2 regions of the Lysinibacillus sp. G01H genome follow, and region 2 is predicted to be linked to the other one. Evidence: predicted binding sites of a transcription regulator. Region 2 holds the regulator's gene; the other holds the start of a gene.

Region 1 (7,095 bases), 1.9 Mb from region 2:
TTAAAACTTCAACAGAGGGTGCTGTGATGACATGTAAATGAATGCCACCAGTGAGAGCAGATAAATAATTGGCCTGTGTTGCATTCACACGTTCGATAAATTGTTTCACTTCATGGCGGTTGGATACCATGATTGAGGCTGTCAGTTCACCATATATCGGATGTTCAACAATGACATTTTTGACGGTTCCGCCACAGTCTACAATCGTCATTAATTCATCTTCTGTCTGCTCTGATGTATGCAAGCAAGGGAATGTTCGTTCAACGGTTTGCTGTATTTGTTCTTGATGCATATAAAGATAGCCCTGGCTTGTAGCAATAATAGGCTCATTTCTTGCCTTTAATAAAGTCATATCATTGACGATTACTTGTCTAGAAACATTGGCGAACTTAGCTAAGTCTGTCCCAGTTATAGGTCCTTTATTTTTTTTTAATTGCGCTAATAGTTGCAGTCGGCGTTCTTCGCCTAACATTTTTTTCATAAGAGATCACCCCTGCTCGTAATAAAGGAATCCGTATTCCTTATGAATTAGTGTACCATGAAGCTTTTCTAACTTGCTGAAATTTTTGTATCCAAATGAAACATTGAACATATGATACGTAGAGAGGAAGGGAGGAAAAAATTGCGTATTCATATTGTTCAAAAGGGAGATACATTGTGGAAGATTGCGAAAGAGTACGGCATTTCGTTTGAAGATTTGAAGCGGCTCAATGTCCATCTTGCCAACCCAGATTATATTGTTCCAGGCATGGAAATTATATTGCCTGAAAAAATAAACAAAGAGCCGCATAGAGATTCACATAAAGAAATGCCGAAAAAGGAAACACAAGTGCATAAGGAGACACCAAAGGAAAGTCCTAAAAAAGAGGTACAGCGACCAATGCCACCACCACCGCCAATTGTACCGCCACCACCTATGCCAATGCCAGAACCACAAATGATACCGATACCAATACCGATGCCAATGCCAATGCAGATGCCACAACAGCCGATGTGGGTACCGCAGCCTGTGGAAATGAATTGGCACCAGCAATTGGTGATGCCACAAATGGAGCAAAATGTTACAATACCACCTGTACAAATACAGCCACCACCGCCGCCAGCACCTACACCGCCACCACCACCTGTAGCTAAACCGAAGCCAATGCCAATGCCACAACCAGCACCACATCCACCAATGCATATCATGCCACAAATGCCTGCCGTACCACATTGTTCAAGTTGCCATCAGCCGATCTATCATCAGATGTGGTGGCCGATGCCAATGCAGCCGCAGGTCGAGCATTATACGATGCCACAGCAGCCAATGTCCTATGACATGCCAGATCATAAAGTTGGTGGAATGGAAGACTTTTTAGAGTCCACATCACCATTCTTCCATACGCAAGATCACCAAATGAAGCCACAAATGGATATGATGCCAGATATGAATATGGGGCAATCCTGTGGTTGTGGCACACAACCAATGATGATGCCAGATATGAACATGGGGCAATCCTGTGGTTGTGGCACACAACCAATGATGATGCCTGATATGAACATGGGTCAATCTTGTGGCTGTGGCACACAACCAATGATGATGCCAAATTGGCAAATGGACCCTTGTCATTGCCCGCCACCACCATGCCCATCAGCAACAGGTCCTTGGATGTCACCGCATTATTTCCCAGGCGGGATGACGCCTTATCGATGGTGAAAAAGCATATATTGTAGAAGAAGTAAAGCCAAATATTTGGAAATATAAGTATCGATCGAAAAATTATTTTGTCAAACGTGCAAAGCAAGTGGAAATTGCAGAGAAGGTAAGAACCATTCATCGCCAATTAGGACGTATGGAACCTTCTTTGATCCTACCATTAGTTCAGAGCGATGATGAGCAGTTAATTGTGCAAATGTGGCAAGAAGGAAGCCACGGTGCTAACTTTGCGCATAAAAAAGATCGTAAGGAATCTCTTAGACTATTAATCGCTTTACATGATACACATAAAAAGATTGCTTGGCAGCGCATGCCAGGCTTGCATACCTACTCACAGCTTTTAAAATGGCAAATGCGTCATATGCGCTTTAAAAGTAGAAGAAATGAGTTTCGAACATTTTTAACGAAAGAAGAAATTGATCAAATACTGCATTATAGTGATAAGTCATTACAATTGATTGCATTGGAAGATGCACCTGAAAAAGAGATTACGCTATTGCATGGGGATGTAGTTCATCATAATTTTTTATGGTGCTCCGATGGACAATTACGTTTAATTGATTTTGATTTAGCACACCTTGGTGAAGCGGATGACGAGTATATTTTATGGTTACATCGTGTGTTACCTGCTGTAGATTATGATCTTGGAAAGATTTTTGCAGAGTTACCTGAGCTGAAACGACTGGATAAAAGAAAGCTTCATCGCTTGAAATATCCGAATGAGTTATTACGAGAATGGCTGTTTGCTATAGATTTACCACTAGAGCAACAGCTAGTATTTTTAGATTATTTAGTACCGTTTACAAAACGAGCCCTCACCTATTGGCCAAAACTGTGGTACGATATTGATAGATTTGTCAAGAAATGACCGTCAACTGGCGGTCATTTTTGTCTGCGAACGGCGTTTCGACGCTACTTTTTGTCGAGCATTCGTTCGCTATATGCTATAATCGAAGACGATGATTGTGAGGGATTATAGATGTATGATTATTTAAAAGGACAAATTACTCGTATTACACCTGAATTTATTGTGCTGGAACAACAGGGGATTGGGTGGCAACTTAATACGCCCAATCCATTTGCTTTTCGAACATCTGCCCTTGAACAACAGATATATGTTCATTTGCATGTACGAGAGGATGCACAAGTTTTATATGGCTTCCCTAATCTAGATCAGCGTGAGTTATTCCGTAAGCTTATTTTAGTTTCAGGAATAGGACCAAAGGGCGCTTTAGCGATTTTAGCTACAGGTAATCCACAACAGGTTATTAGCGCAATTGAACGAGAGGATGAAGCGTTTTTAGTGAAATTCCCTGGAGTTGGTAAGAAAACAGCACGTCAAATGATCCTCGACTTGAAGGGCAAACTTGGTTCATTATTAGATACACTGGAGTTACCTAGTGCAGAAGATGAGTTACCTTTGTTTGGTGTGAATGCATATAAACACGAATTAGAAGAGGCCTTACTTGCCTTAATGGCACTTGGCTATTCTGAAAAAGAGCTAGAAAAAATTAAACCACAGCTAGAGGATAACGATAAACTTGAAACGACAGATGCCTTTATGAAACAAGCATTGCAACTACTGCTAAAATTAAAATAAGGAAAGGAGGAAAGGTGCATGTCTGAACGTATGATGGCAAGTGAAGCAGGCAGCTATGATGAGCAGTTTGAGTTATCTTTACGTCCTCAAAAATTAGCCCAGTATATTGGGCAACATAAAGTTAAGGAAAACTTACAAATATTCATTGAAGCGGCAAAGCTTCGCCAAGAAAGTTTAGATCATGTGTTGTTATATGGACCTCCAGGACTTGGTAAAACGACCCTAGCTGCTGTCATCGCAAATGAGATGAATGTTAACGTACGCATGACAAGTGGCCCTGCGATTGAGCGTCCAGGAGATTTGGCAGCTATTCTAAGTTCACTAGAGCCTGGAGACGTTTTATTTATTGATGAAATTCATCGCCTGCCCCGTGCTATTGAAGAAGTACTATATCCAGCAATGGAAGACTTCTGCTTAGATATTGTGGTAGGAAAAGGTCCTGAAGCACGTTCTGTACGACTTGATTTACCTCCCTTTACCCTTGTAGGTGCAACAACAAGAGCGGGTGCCCTATCTGCTCCTCTAAGAGATCGCTTTGGTGTGTTGCTGCGCCTAGAATATTATGATGACCAATCACTTGCTGAAATTGTTGTGAGAAGTGCACATTTATTTGAGGTAGAAATAGAGCAAGTAGCAGCAATGGAAATGGCGAGACGCTCACGTGGAACACCTCGAATTGCCAATCGTTTATTGAAACGAGTGCGAGATTATGCACAAGTGCTTGGAGATGGTATGATTACGGAGGGTCTTGCACAGCAAGCACTAGAGCTGTTACAAGTAGATCCTAGAGGGCTTGATCATATTGACCATAAACTTGTAACCAATATGATTGAGCGATTCCGAGGAGGCCCAGTAGGCTTAGATACTCTTGCTGCATCAATTGGTGAGGAACGGGTTACGATAGAAGATGTTTACGAGCCTTATTTGATGCAAATTGGCCTTATTCAACGTACCCCGAGAGGAAGAGTAGCCACACATTTAGCCTACGAACATTTTGGATATGAGTATCCCCAACAAACATAAAGAAGGAAGTTATTTTCATGCGTGTAGAAGATTTTGATTTTGAATTACCAGAGGAGCTTATTGCCCAAACACCATTAGTCGATCGTACAGCGAGTCGATTAATGGTCGTGACACCGGGCTCAAATAAAGTGGAGCACCACCATTTTGCTCATGTATTAGACGAGCTACATGCTGGAGACTGTCTTGTACTAAATGATACAAGAGTTTTACCTGCTCGTTTAATGGGTGTAAAAGAAGAAACAGGTGCACATATAGAAGTATTGCTACTGAAGCAAATGGCTGGTACAGATGAGTGGGAAACACTTGTAAAACCAGCAAAGCGTGTAAAGGTAGGAACAGTCATCACATTTGGTGACGGTTTATTAACAGCTACATGTACAGGTGAGCTTGAACATGGCGGACGTACATTTGAATTTCAGTATGATGGTATTTTTTATGAAATTTTAGAGCAACTTGGTGAAATGCCGTTACCTCCCTATATTCGTGAAAAACTAGAGGATAAGGATCGTTATCAAACCGTTTATGCCAAAGAGCGTGGTTCTGCTGCAGCGCCTACAGCTGGGCTGCATTTTACAGAGGAGCTATTAGCTCAAGTGAAGGCTAAAGGCGTAGAGGTTGTCTTTATTACGCTACATGTAGGCCTTGGCACTTTCCGTCCCGTTAGTGTAGACTCGATTGAGAACCATGAAATGCATGCGGAATTCTATAGTGTTACAGAACAAGCAGCAGATACAATTAATCGTGTAAAGCGTAACGGTGGCAAGGTAATAGCTGTTGGGACAACCTCTACTCGTACATTAGAGACAATTGGTTCTAAATATGAGGGAGAAGTGCGAGCAGAACAAGGTTGGACGTCTATTTTCATCTATCCAGGCTACAATTTTACGGTGGTGGATGGGTTAATCACAAACTTCCATTTACCAAAATCAACACTAGTTATGCTTGTTAGTACGCTAGCCACTCGTGAGACCATTTTAAGTGCTTATCAGCAAGCTGTAGAAGAAAGATATCGCTTCTTTAGTTTTGGTGATGCAATGTTTATACGTCCCAAAAAATAATAGTGGATAAAATCGGAGTACTGTTTTTACTTCAGATAAGAAAGGATTATTTATTTTATGACACAACCAGCAATTCGATATGAACTACTTCATACATGTAAACAAACAGGAGCACGTCTTGGCATCGTTCATACACCACACGGCTCCTTTGAAACACCAGCATTTATGCCGGTGGGCACACAAGCAACGGTGAAGACCATGTCACCAGAAGAATTAAAAGAGATGAATGCCGGTATTATTCTGTCTAATACGTACCATTTATGGCTTCGTCCAGGTAATGATATTGTCAAAGAAGCAGGCGGACTTCATAAATTTATGAACTGGGATCGACCAATTTTAACGGATTCAGGTGGTTTCCAAGTATTTTCACTTAGTCAATTCCGAAAAATCGAAGAGGAAGGCGTTCATTTCCGTAATCACCTCAATGGAGATAAATTATTTTTGAGCCCAGAAAAGGCAATGGAAATTCAAAATGATTTAGGCTCTGATATTATGATGGCCTTTGACGAATGTCCACCATATCCTGCGACACATGACTATATGCTGAAATCAGTTGATCGTACAACGCGTTGGGCAAAACGCTGTAAGGAAGCACATCAGCGTCCAGAGGAGCAAGGCTTATTTGGCATTATTCAAGGTGGAGAGTACGAAGATTTACGCCGCCGCTCAGCAGAAGCGTTAGTAGAACTAGATTTCCCAGGCTATGCAATTGGTGGATTATCCGTTGGAGAACCGAAAGATGTGATGAACCGCGTTTTAGAATTTACTACGCCAATGATGCCTGAAAATAAACCTCGTTATTTAATGGGTGTTGGCTCACCAGATTCTTTAATTGATGGGGCAATTCGCGGTATTGATATGTTTGACTGTGTACTGCCAACACGTATTGCACGTAATGGAACACTGATGACATCAGAAGGACGTCTAGTAGTGAAAAATGCAAAATATGCACGTGACTTTGGGCCGATTGATCCGAACTGTGACTGCTATACATGTAAAAATTATTCTCGTGCCTATGTTCGTCACCTTATTCGCACGGAAGAAACGTTTGGTATTCGTTTAACATCCTATCATAATCTACACTTCCTATTAAAATTGATGGAGCAAGTGCGTGAGGCAATTCGTCAAGATCGTCTTGGTGATTTCCGTGAAGAGTTCTTTGAAAAATACGGCTTTAATGGGCCAGATGCAAAAAACTTTTAAACTAGACAAATAGGATCATTACATGCGCTAAATTAAAAAAGGACATTAGGCATTCCCTAATGTCCATCATCAATAGCAATAGTTTTGCAAATCATTCAAAACTTTGTAAAAAGTGAATATTTCTAGCAAAATATTGTCAATCATAGAAAAAATATTAGTAATTGAGAAAATTTTTGGGCTTGTCCATCGCTTTTTAATGGTGGAATAGTCTATACTAAAAAAGTGAGATTTGGAAAGGGGGCAAGATGCTATTATGGATCAATTATTAGGATTAGCACCAATATTATTAATGTTCGTTGCAATGTGGTTTATCTTAATCCGTCCAGCTAAAAAAAGACAGCAGGAAACACAAAATATGCAAAGTAGTTTGCAACGTGGAGATAAAGTCATTACAATTGGTGGTTTACACGGTGTTATTGATGCAATTGAAGACACAGCAGTGACATTAAAAATTGCTGACAATGTACGAGTGAAATTTGACCGTCAAGCAATTGGACGAATTGTCAATGACAATC
Region 2 (7,095 bases):
TATTACGAAGAACAACAATAAACTTTTTTGATAGGCGCCCCATACTTCATTTGTATGGGCGCCTATTGGTTTAGGAGGACATGAAATTGGAAATGGCTTATACGATCTTTATTTTTTTATTTGGACTTGTCTTTGGCTCTTTTTATAATGTAGTTGGCTTACGTATACCACAGAAGGAATCGATTGTACATCCTCCTTCACATTGTCCGAAATGCCAGAGACGACTAACGGTGCTTGATTTAGTACCCGTTTTATCCTATGTATTTTTAGGAGGAAAATGTCGGAGTTGTGGCAATAAAATTTCTTGGGTTTACCCATTCATAGAATTAATGACAGGTGTATTATTTGCCTTTGCTTATTGGCAGCTAGGCTGGGGCATAGAATTGATAGTAGCGTTCTTTTTTATCTCCTTATTAGTTATTATCGTTGTGTCAGATTTGGCCTATATGCTAATTCCTGATAAGGTATTAATATTCTTTTTACCTTTGCTAGCTATTGGACGAGTTCTGTCACCATTAACACCTTGGTGGGACTCTCTTGTGGGTGCTGTCGTCGGTTTTGGCATATTATATATCATTGCTGTGCTATCAAACGGTGGCATGGGTGGAGGCGATATTAAATTATTCTTTTTAATTGGTCTCGTTCTGGGTACGATTGATACACTATTAACGCTTTTTTTAGCTGCAGTGATTGGTATGATTGTCGGGATTACCGTTTTATCGAAGAACAAACAAGGGAGAAAAACACCCATTCCATTTGGGCCATCTATTGCATTGGCCGCAGTCATTGTTTATTTCTATGGCGATCTATTAATCAATTGGTATTTAGGCTTTTGGTAATTGTTCAATCTTCAAGAATGTGGAGGGAAGCAAGTGAAACCGATTATTGGTATTACAGCCTTTGTGGAGGATGATTTATCCTCTCGATTAAATGCTGCTTACAGCAAAAGTATTATTGATGCTGGTGGAATTCCACTGATTATTCCAATTGGAGTAGAAGAAGAGGCAGCCCAGATTTTAGCCCTTACAGATGGTTTATTATTATCCGGGGGTCATGACGTGCACCCATTTCTGTTCGGGGCTGAGCCTTCATTAAAACTTGGAAAAATTCATCCCGCGCGTGATACAGTGGAGTTAGCAATAATTGAAGCCGCATTCCAACGAAAGATGCCTATTTTCGGGATTTGTCGAGGGATTCAAATACTAAATGTTGCATTAGGTGGTACCTTATATCAGGATATTGATAGTGATCATTTTAGCACTAAATTACTCCAGCATATGCAGCAATCAGGTAGAGCTGTAGCTACCCACACTGTACAGATTATTGCTGACAATTTATTAGCGACTATCGTTGAACAAGAGAAGATAGCAGTGAATTCATTTCATCATCAAGCGGTGAATGTATTAGCAGAAAAATTAAAAGTAGCGGCAAAATCAAATGACGGTATTATCGAAGCTGTAGTTCATGAGGAAATGCCATTTTGCTTGGCTGTTCAGTGGCATCCTGAGGAACTAGCCATAGCAGGAGATGAGAGTGCTCAAAAGCTATTTTCAGCCTTTGTTGAAGTTAGCTTAAAATTTAAGAAGGAAGCTTAGAGGGCATTGTACAAAGAATCCAATCGTCTGTGGATTCTTTTTTTGCGTAAAAAAGAGGATACATGCTCTTAGAAGGAACATAATCCTCAAAACCTGTTTTAATAGTTAATGTACCCGTCTGTAAAGACCTACAACTTGTCCTAAAATAGAAACTTGATCGACAATAATAGGTTCCATAGAAGAATTTTCAGGCTGTAAACGGAAATGATTTTTCTCTTTAAAGAAGCGTTTTACAGTTGCTTCATCTTCAGCTGTCATAGCTACAACAATATCCCCGTTATTAGCTGTTGCCTTTTGTTTTACAATGACTAAATCTCCATCTAAAATTCCGGCTTCAATCATTGATTCCCCCATAATTTCTAGCATGAACAATTGATCTTCACTTGTGCCGTACGTATCGGGTAATGGGAAGTATTCTTCAATGTTTTCAATTGCTGTAATTGGAGAACCAGCTGTAACCTTCCCGACAAGTGGGACATGGATCACCTGTTGCTTTTGGATGGATTCTTCAGGCTCTAAAATTTCAATTGCGCGTGGCTTTGTTGGATCTCGACGAATAAAGCCTTTTTGTTCTAATCGAGCTAAATGTCCATGAACAGTTGAACTGGAAGCAAGTCCAACTGCTTCGCCAATTTCACGTACTGATGGCGGATATCCCTTAGCTCGTACCTCTTCCTTAATGAAAGCTAAAATGTCCTCTTGTCTTTTCGAAACTTTTTTCATGAGTGCTCACCTCTTTTTTCTAAAATCAATCTTCTTATTTGATAGTATAACAGAATGCGAACATGTATGCAAACATAGGTTCGAAAAGTGTTTGACAAAAACGTTTGTTCGCTTTATTATGAGAACATACATTCCGAACAAACATTCTCAAAAAGGGGTAATGATTATGACATGGTTTAAGAAAAACACACATATCTCAATTTTATTAGGAGCTTGCCTACTATTTGCAGCATACCTTTACATTACTGATCCAGGAAAAGTTAGTTACGCAGAAATCCAAATCGAACATGGGGATAGCTTGTGGTCGTTAGCGGAGCAATATCGTGGTAAAATGAGTACTGATGATTGGATAAAGCTTGTAAAAACGGAAAATGAACTAGCAGATATTAAAATTGTAGCGGGAAAATCTCTAGTTATTCCTGTAGTGAGTGATCAAGCCAGTCCCATCAATACTATCGAAATTGCGAGAAATGAACAATGATAAATAATCAACTGTCGGCTGTTGTCTATTGTCGCGTAAGTACTGAAAAAGAAACACAAAGCTCCTCATTAGAGCGTCAACAGGAAGAGTTGCTGCGCTATGCTAAGGAGCAAGGCTATGCGGTGAAGGGCGTGTTTAAAGATCAGCATAGTGGTTATGATGTAGAACGTGCAGGCTTACTAGAAATGCTTGATTTCATAAAAGATAAAAACATTAATGCCCTTTTTGTACAAGATGAAACTCGTTTAGGACGAGGCAATGCAAGAATGGCTGTATTGCATTTATTACAAAAATCAGCAACGGATGTTTTTTCTATGCGTGATGCTGGCCCAGTTCAATTAAATGAAATGGACACGATGCTGCTAGAAATTTTAGCGATTGTAGAGGAATATCAGCGTAGAATTCATAATGCTAAAATACGACGAGGTATGCGACGTGCTGTAGAAAACGGCTATCGTCCTGAAAATAATTTATCGAACAGAGGTAATCCGCAGGGGCAGGAGCGTAAAGATCTACCTGTAGATGAAATTGTAAAGCTACGCAAACGTGGATTTACCTTTGAAGAAATTTCTATAACGCTTAGAGGGTTAGGCTTTGAGGTAAGTAAGGCGACTGTCCATCGTCGTTTCCAAGAGCACCAAGAAAGATTAGCAGGAAAATAATATTCCTGCTAATTTTTTTTGTAAAAAACTACTGAGAGGAAGAAAAGCTCTCGATAATAACATTTTTAGGCAGTTGGAAAGGGTGCTCTTTATTTATTCGGTCATAAAACATGATGCCATTTAAATGATCGATTTCATGTTGTACAACGATGGCCCCATAGCCCTGTAACTGTACAATGATTTCATGTCCATCAATGTCGTAAGCTTTGACTTTAATCCTCTCATATCTCGGCACAAAACCAGGAACAGGTCGATTTACAGAGAGACAGCCTTCTCCCTCGGGTAGATAAATCATATTGATGGAATGACTCATTATTTTAGGGTTTATCAGCATCATTTCTTGGTCATCAAAGAGTACAGCAAACATTCGTTTATCTACACCAATTTGATTAGCAGAGAGTCCACTTCCAGGGCGAAGCTTATATTTTTTTACTAGAGTTGGATTTTGGCTATTTTTCAGATATTGTAGCATGGCTAGGAGGGTATTTCGGTCCTCATTGGTCACTGGTATCGCCACTTCTTGAGTTTGTTTTCTTAAAATTGCCGAGTGTTCTTTCACGAAATCCTTCATTGTAATCATATAATCTGGGTGAAATTTAGTCATAGATAAACACCTCATCAACACGGCTATTGAGAACCTTAGCAATCTTAAAAGCTAATTCAAGGGTCGGATCATATTTATCATTTTCAATACTATTAATGGTCTGCCTCACAACCCCACATTCTTTTGCAAGTGCAGCTTGTGTTATACCTAATTTTTTTCTCAAAATTTTGATAATGTTCTTCAGAATTATCCCTCCATTTTGTCTAAAGTATTAGATATATCGTAAAATAAGAATCAAGAAATGTCCAACTAATTAGACATTTATGAGTGTTGAAAAACAAAACAGTCAATTGAAGGGTAGAGATGGATTTCCGTTGCAGGCTGCTTGCTTTCTTGTAGCACACTGACGGAACGGAAATCACCCTACAGCCTTGTTAAAAGTTCTCATTCTACTAATGACATCATCTTTTTCAACAACATGAAATGCCCGATTAATTGGACATTTGGGTTTTAAATCATCACTTAATACCAATTTTCATCAAATTTTAGCTTTAACGCATGACCAAAACAAATACCGAAAGGAATAAAGCCTCTTCCTTTTGCTGTAATGATATTGCCATCTTGTACCACTAGTTCATCTGAATAGTTATGAAGCTCAAAGCACCCTAGCTGCTTCATGCCATCTAAAGGTAGCCCTACTGTATATTTTTTGTTTTGTAAGACACCTGCTTTTGCCAATAGGTAAGGGGAGCTAGAAATACTTGCAAGCAATCCTCCTTTTGCAGATAGATGACGAATGAAATCTAGTAAGCTCTCTTCAAGTTGTAATGTTGAAATATCCATACAGCCTGGTAATAGTAGACTATCAATATCGTCAAGCTCTACTTCATTCACGGGTAAATCAGCTATGCAATTTAAACCAGATTCTCCTCTGATAGGTTCGGTATTCGATCCTAGTGTGACGATGGGTTTCCCTCCTTGCATTAATATGGACAAAGCAACACTCAATTCATATTCACTAAATTGTGGGTATAATAACACCGCAGTTTTCTTCATTTCATACACCTCTTACCTTTAGATTGTTCCATTCTTCCTCTAAAATAGCGTAATAGTATTCATCCCACCAAGTCTCTCCATGAGGAATGCATTTTTTGAAAAATCCTTCTTGGCGCATACCGATTTTTTCCATGACTCGGTAAGAAGCGATATTTTCTGGCTGGCATGTGGCAATAATTCGATGAAGTTTCATTTTATTAAAGCCATAGTCTAATAGGGCCTGAGCAGCTTCAGAAGCATAGCCATGTTTATGATAGGCAGGATTCATAACCCATCCAATTTCATACGTATGGTCGCCAAAGTATTTGTGGAAAACAAGATGACCAATGACTCGCTGTTGTTCACGTAAAACAATGGCGAAATGTTTTGCTTGCTCGTTGCTATTCTCTGTTACGAAATTTTGAACCTGATCTTCATTCAACACACCCTCTGGCATATAGTGCATGACCGTTTTGTCGGACATATAGCTATAAACAGCCTGCCAATCTTGGGCTTCAAATGTTCGAATAAGTAGTCTAGGTGTTGTGATGTTCATGATAGCTCCTCCTATTATCTATCAAATTTTTCCTTTTATTATTAGTTATACACCTCTAACTTCTGGAAGTCATGTAAATAATGGCTAAGAAGTGTTTTTAAGGGTTGGTATAACTGCATTTTAAGGGAAACCATGCTATACTTTGCATACTGAGGTCATTAAGCTAGGTACTGAAAGGTGTGTAACCATGTTATCAAAGGAAAAAATTAACCGAATTAATGAATTATCTGCTAAAGCAAAAAGCGGACAATTAACAGAGGAAGAAGCAAAGGAGCGAACAGCGCTTCGCAAGGAGTATTTAGATACGTTTAGAGCAACTATGCGAGATACGATTGAAAACGTTAAAGTGGTCGATGCAGAAGGAAATGATGTAACTCCTGAGAAGGTAAAACAAGCACAAAAAAATAAATTTCTAAATTAATGTGACACAATTCAATAAAGTATGTATGAAAACGCAAATAGTATAACAAAAGCATTGTTTTCTAAAGCAATGTTGACTAAACTGTAAAAGAACAATATATAGGACGAGAAAGGATGTCACAATATAATGACTCAACACGCGGATCTTTTAGCAATTAATGCTATCCGAACTTTGTCAATCGATGCTATTGAAAAAGCAAATTCTGGTCACCCAGGTTTACCAATGGGAGCAGCGCCAATGGCTTATACGCTATGGACAAAACAATTACGCCATAATCCAGCAAATCCAAAATGGTTTAACCGTGATCGTTTTGTACTATCAGCAGGTCATGGTTCAATGCTTTTATACAGCTTACTTCACCTTGGAGGCTATGGTTTACCAATGGAAGAAATTCAAAACTTCCGCCAATGGGATTCATTAACACCAGGACATCCTGAATATGGTCATACAGTAGGGGTAGAGGCAACAACTGGTCCTCTTGGACAAGGAATCGCTATGACTGTTGGTATGGCAATGGCTGAGCGTCATTTAGCTGCTACTTACAATAAACCAGGTCATGATATCGTTGACCACTACACATTTGCGTTATGTGGCGATGGTGACTTAATGGAAGGCGTAGCAGCAGAGGCGATTTCATTAGCTGGTCACTTAAAACTTGAAAAATTAATCGTGCTTTACGATTCTAATGATATTTCTTTAGATGGTGACTTAGAAAAGTCATTTTCAGAAAACGTTCAAAAACGCTTTGAATCTTATGGTTGGAATTATTTAAAAGTGGCAGATGGTACAGATGTAGATGCTATTAATGCAGCCATTGAAGAAGCCAAAAAATCTACTGGCAAGCCAACATTAATTGAAGTGAAAACAGTGATTGGTTTTGGTTCTCCAAATAAATCTGGTAAAGCAGATTCTCACGGTGCACCACTTGGTACAGATGAAGTTGTCTTAACGAAAGCTGCCTATGAGTGGGCACATGAACCATTCCAAATTCCTGCAGAAGTTTACGATACATTTAATGCGGCTGCTGAAGTGCAAGGCGCACAACCAGAGGAAGCTTGGAATGCAAAATTTGCTGCAT

What was found. The regulator LexA, encoded in region 2, represses DNA repair genes until DNA is damaged. The targets are predictions, from matches to a motif close to CGAACATATGTTCG.
Region 1: a site for LexA is predicted at 2,620-2,633, ahead of ruvA (Holliday junction branch migration protein RuvA). Genes of this name have one in related genera too.

What each region holds. Positions count from the first base shown of each region.
Region 1 covers NZ_CP118397.1:3,210,785-3,217,879, reverse strand. Annotated here, with positions in the region: gene PSR12_RS16375 (transcription repressor NadR) at 1-481, opposite strand, end outside; gene PSR12_RS16370 (LysM peptidoglycan-binding domain-containing protein) at 623-1,696, shown strand; gene PSR12_RS16365 (phosphotransferase) at 1,686-2,564, shown strand; gene ruvA (Holliday junction branch migration protein RuvA) at 2,676-3,296, shown strand; gene ruvB (Holliday junction branch migration DNA helicase RuvB) at 3,315-4,319, shown strand; gene queA (tRNA preQ1(34) S-adenosylmethionine ribosyltransferase-isomerase QueA) at 4,337-5,377, shown strand; gene tgt (tRNA guanosine(34) transglycosylase Tgt) at 5,435-6,580, shown strand; gene yajC (preprotein translocase subunit YajC) at 6,834-7,095, shown strand, end outside.
Region 2 covers NZ_CP118397.1:1,271,193-1,278,287, forward strand. Annotated here, with positions in the region: gene PSR12_RS06075 (hypothetical protein) at 1-21, shown strand, start outside; gene PSR12_RS06080 (prepilin peptidase) at 87-839, shown strand; gene PSR12_RS06085 (gamma-glutamyl-gamma-aminobutyrate hydrolase family protein) at 873-1,595, shown strand; gene lexA (transcriptional repressor LexA) at 1,701-2,318, opposite strand; gene yneA (cell division suppressor protein YneA) at 2,485-2,799, shown strand; gene PSR12_RS06100 (YneB family resolvase-like protein) at 2,796-3,461, shown strand; gene def (peptide deformylase) at 3,490-4,065, opposite strand; gene PSR12_RS06110 (helix-turn-helix transcriptional regulator) at 4,058-4,249, opposite strand; gene PSR12_RS06115 (DJ-1/PfpI family protein) at 4,528-5,061, opposite strand; gene PSR12_RS06120 (GNAT family N-acetyltransferase) at 5,063-5,596, opposite strand; gene PSR12_RS06125 (DUF896 domain-containing protein) at 5,784-6,017, shown strand; gene tkt (transketolase) at 6,144-7,095, shown strand, end outside.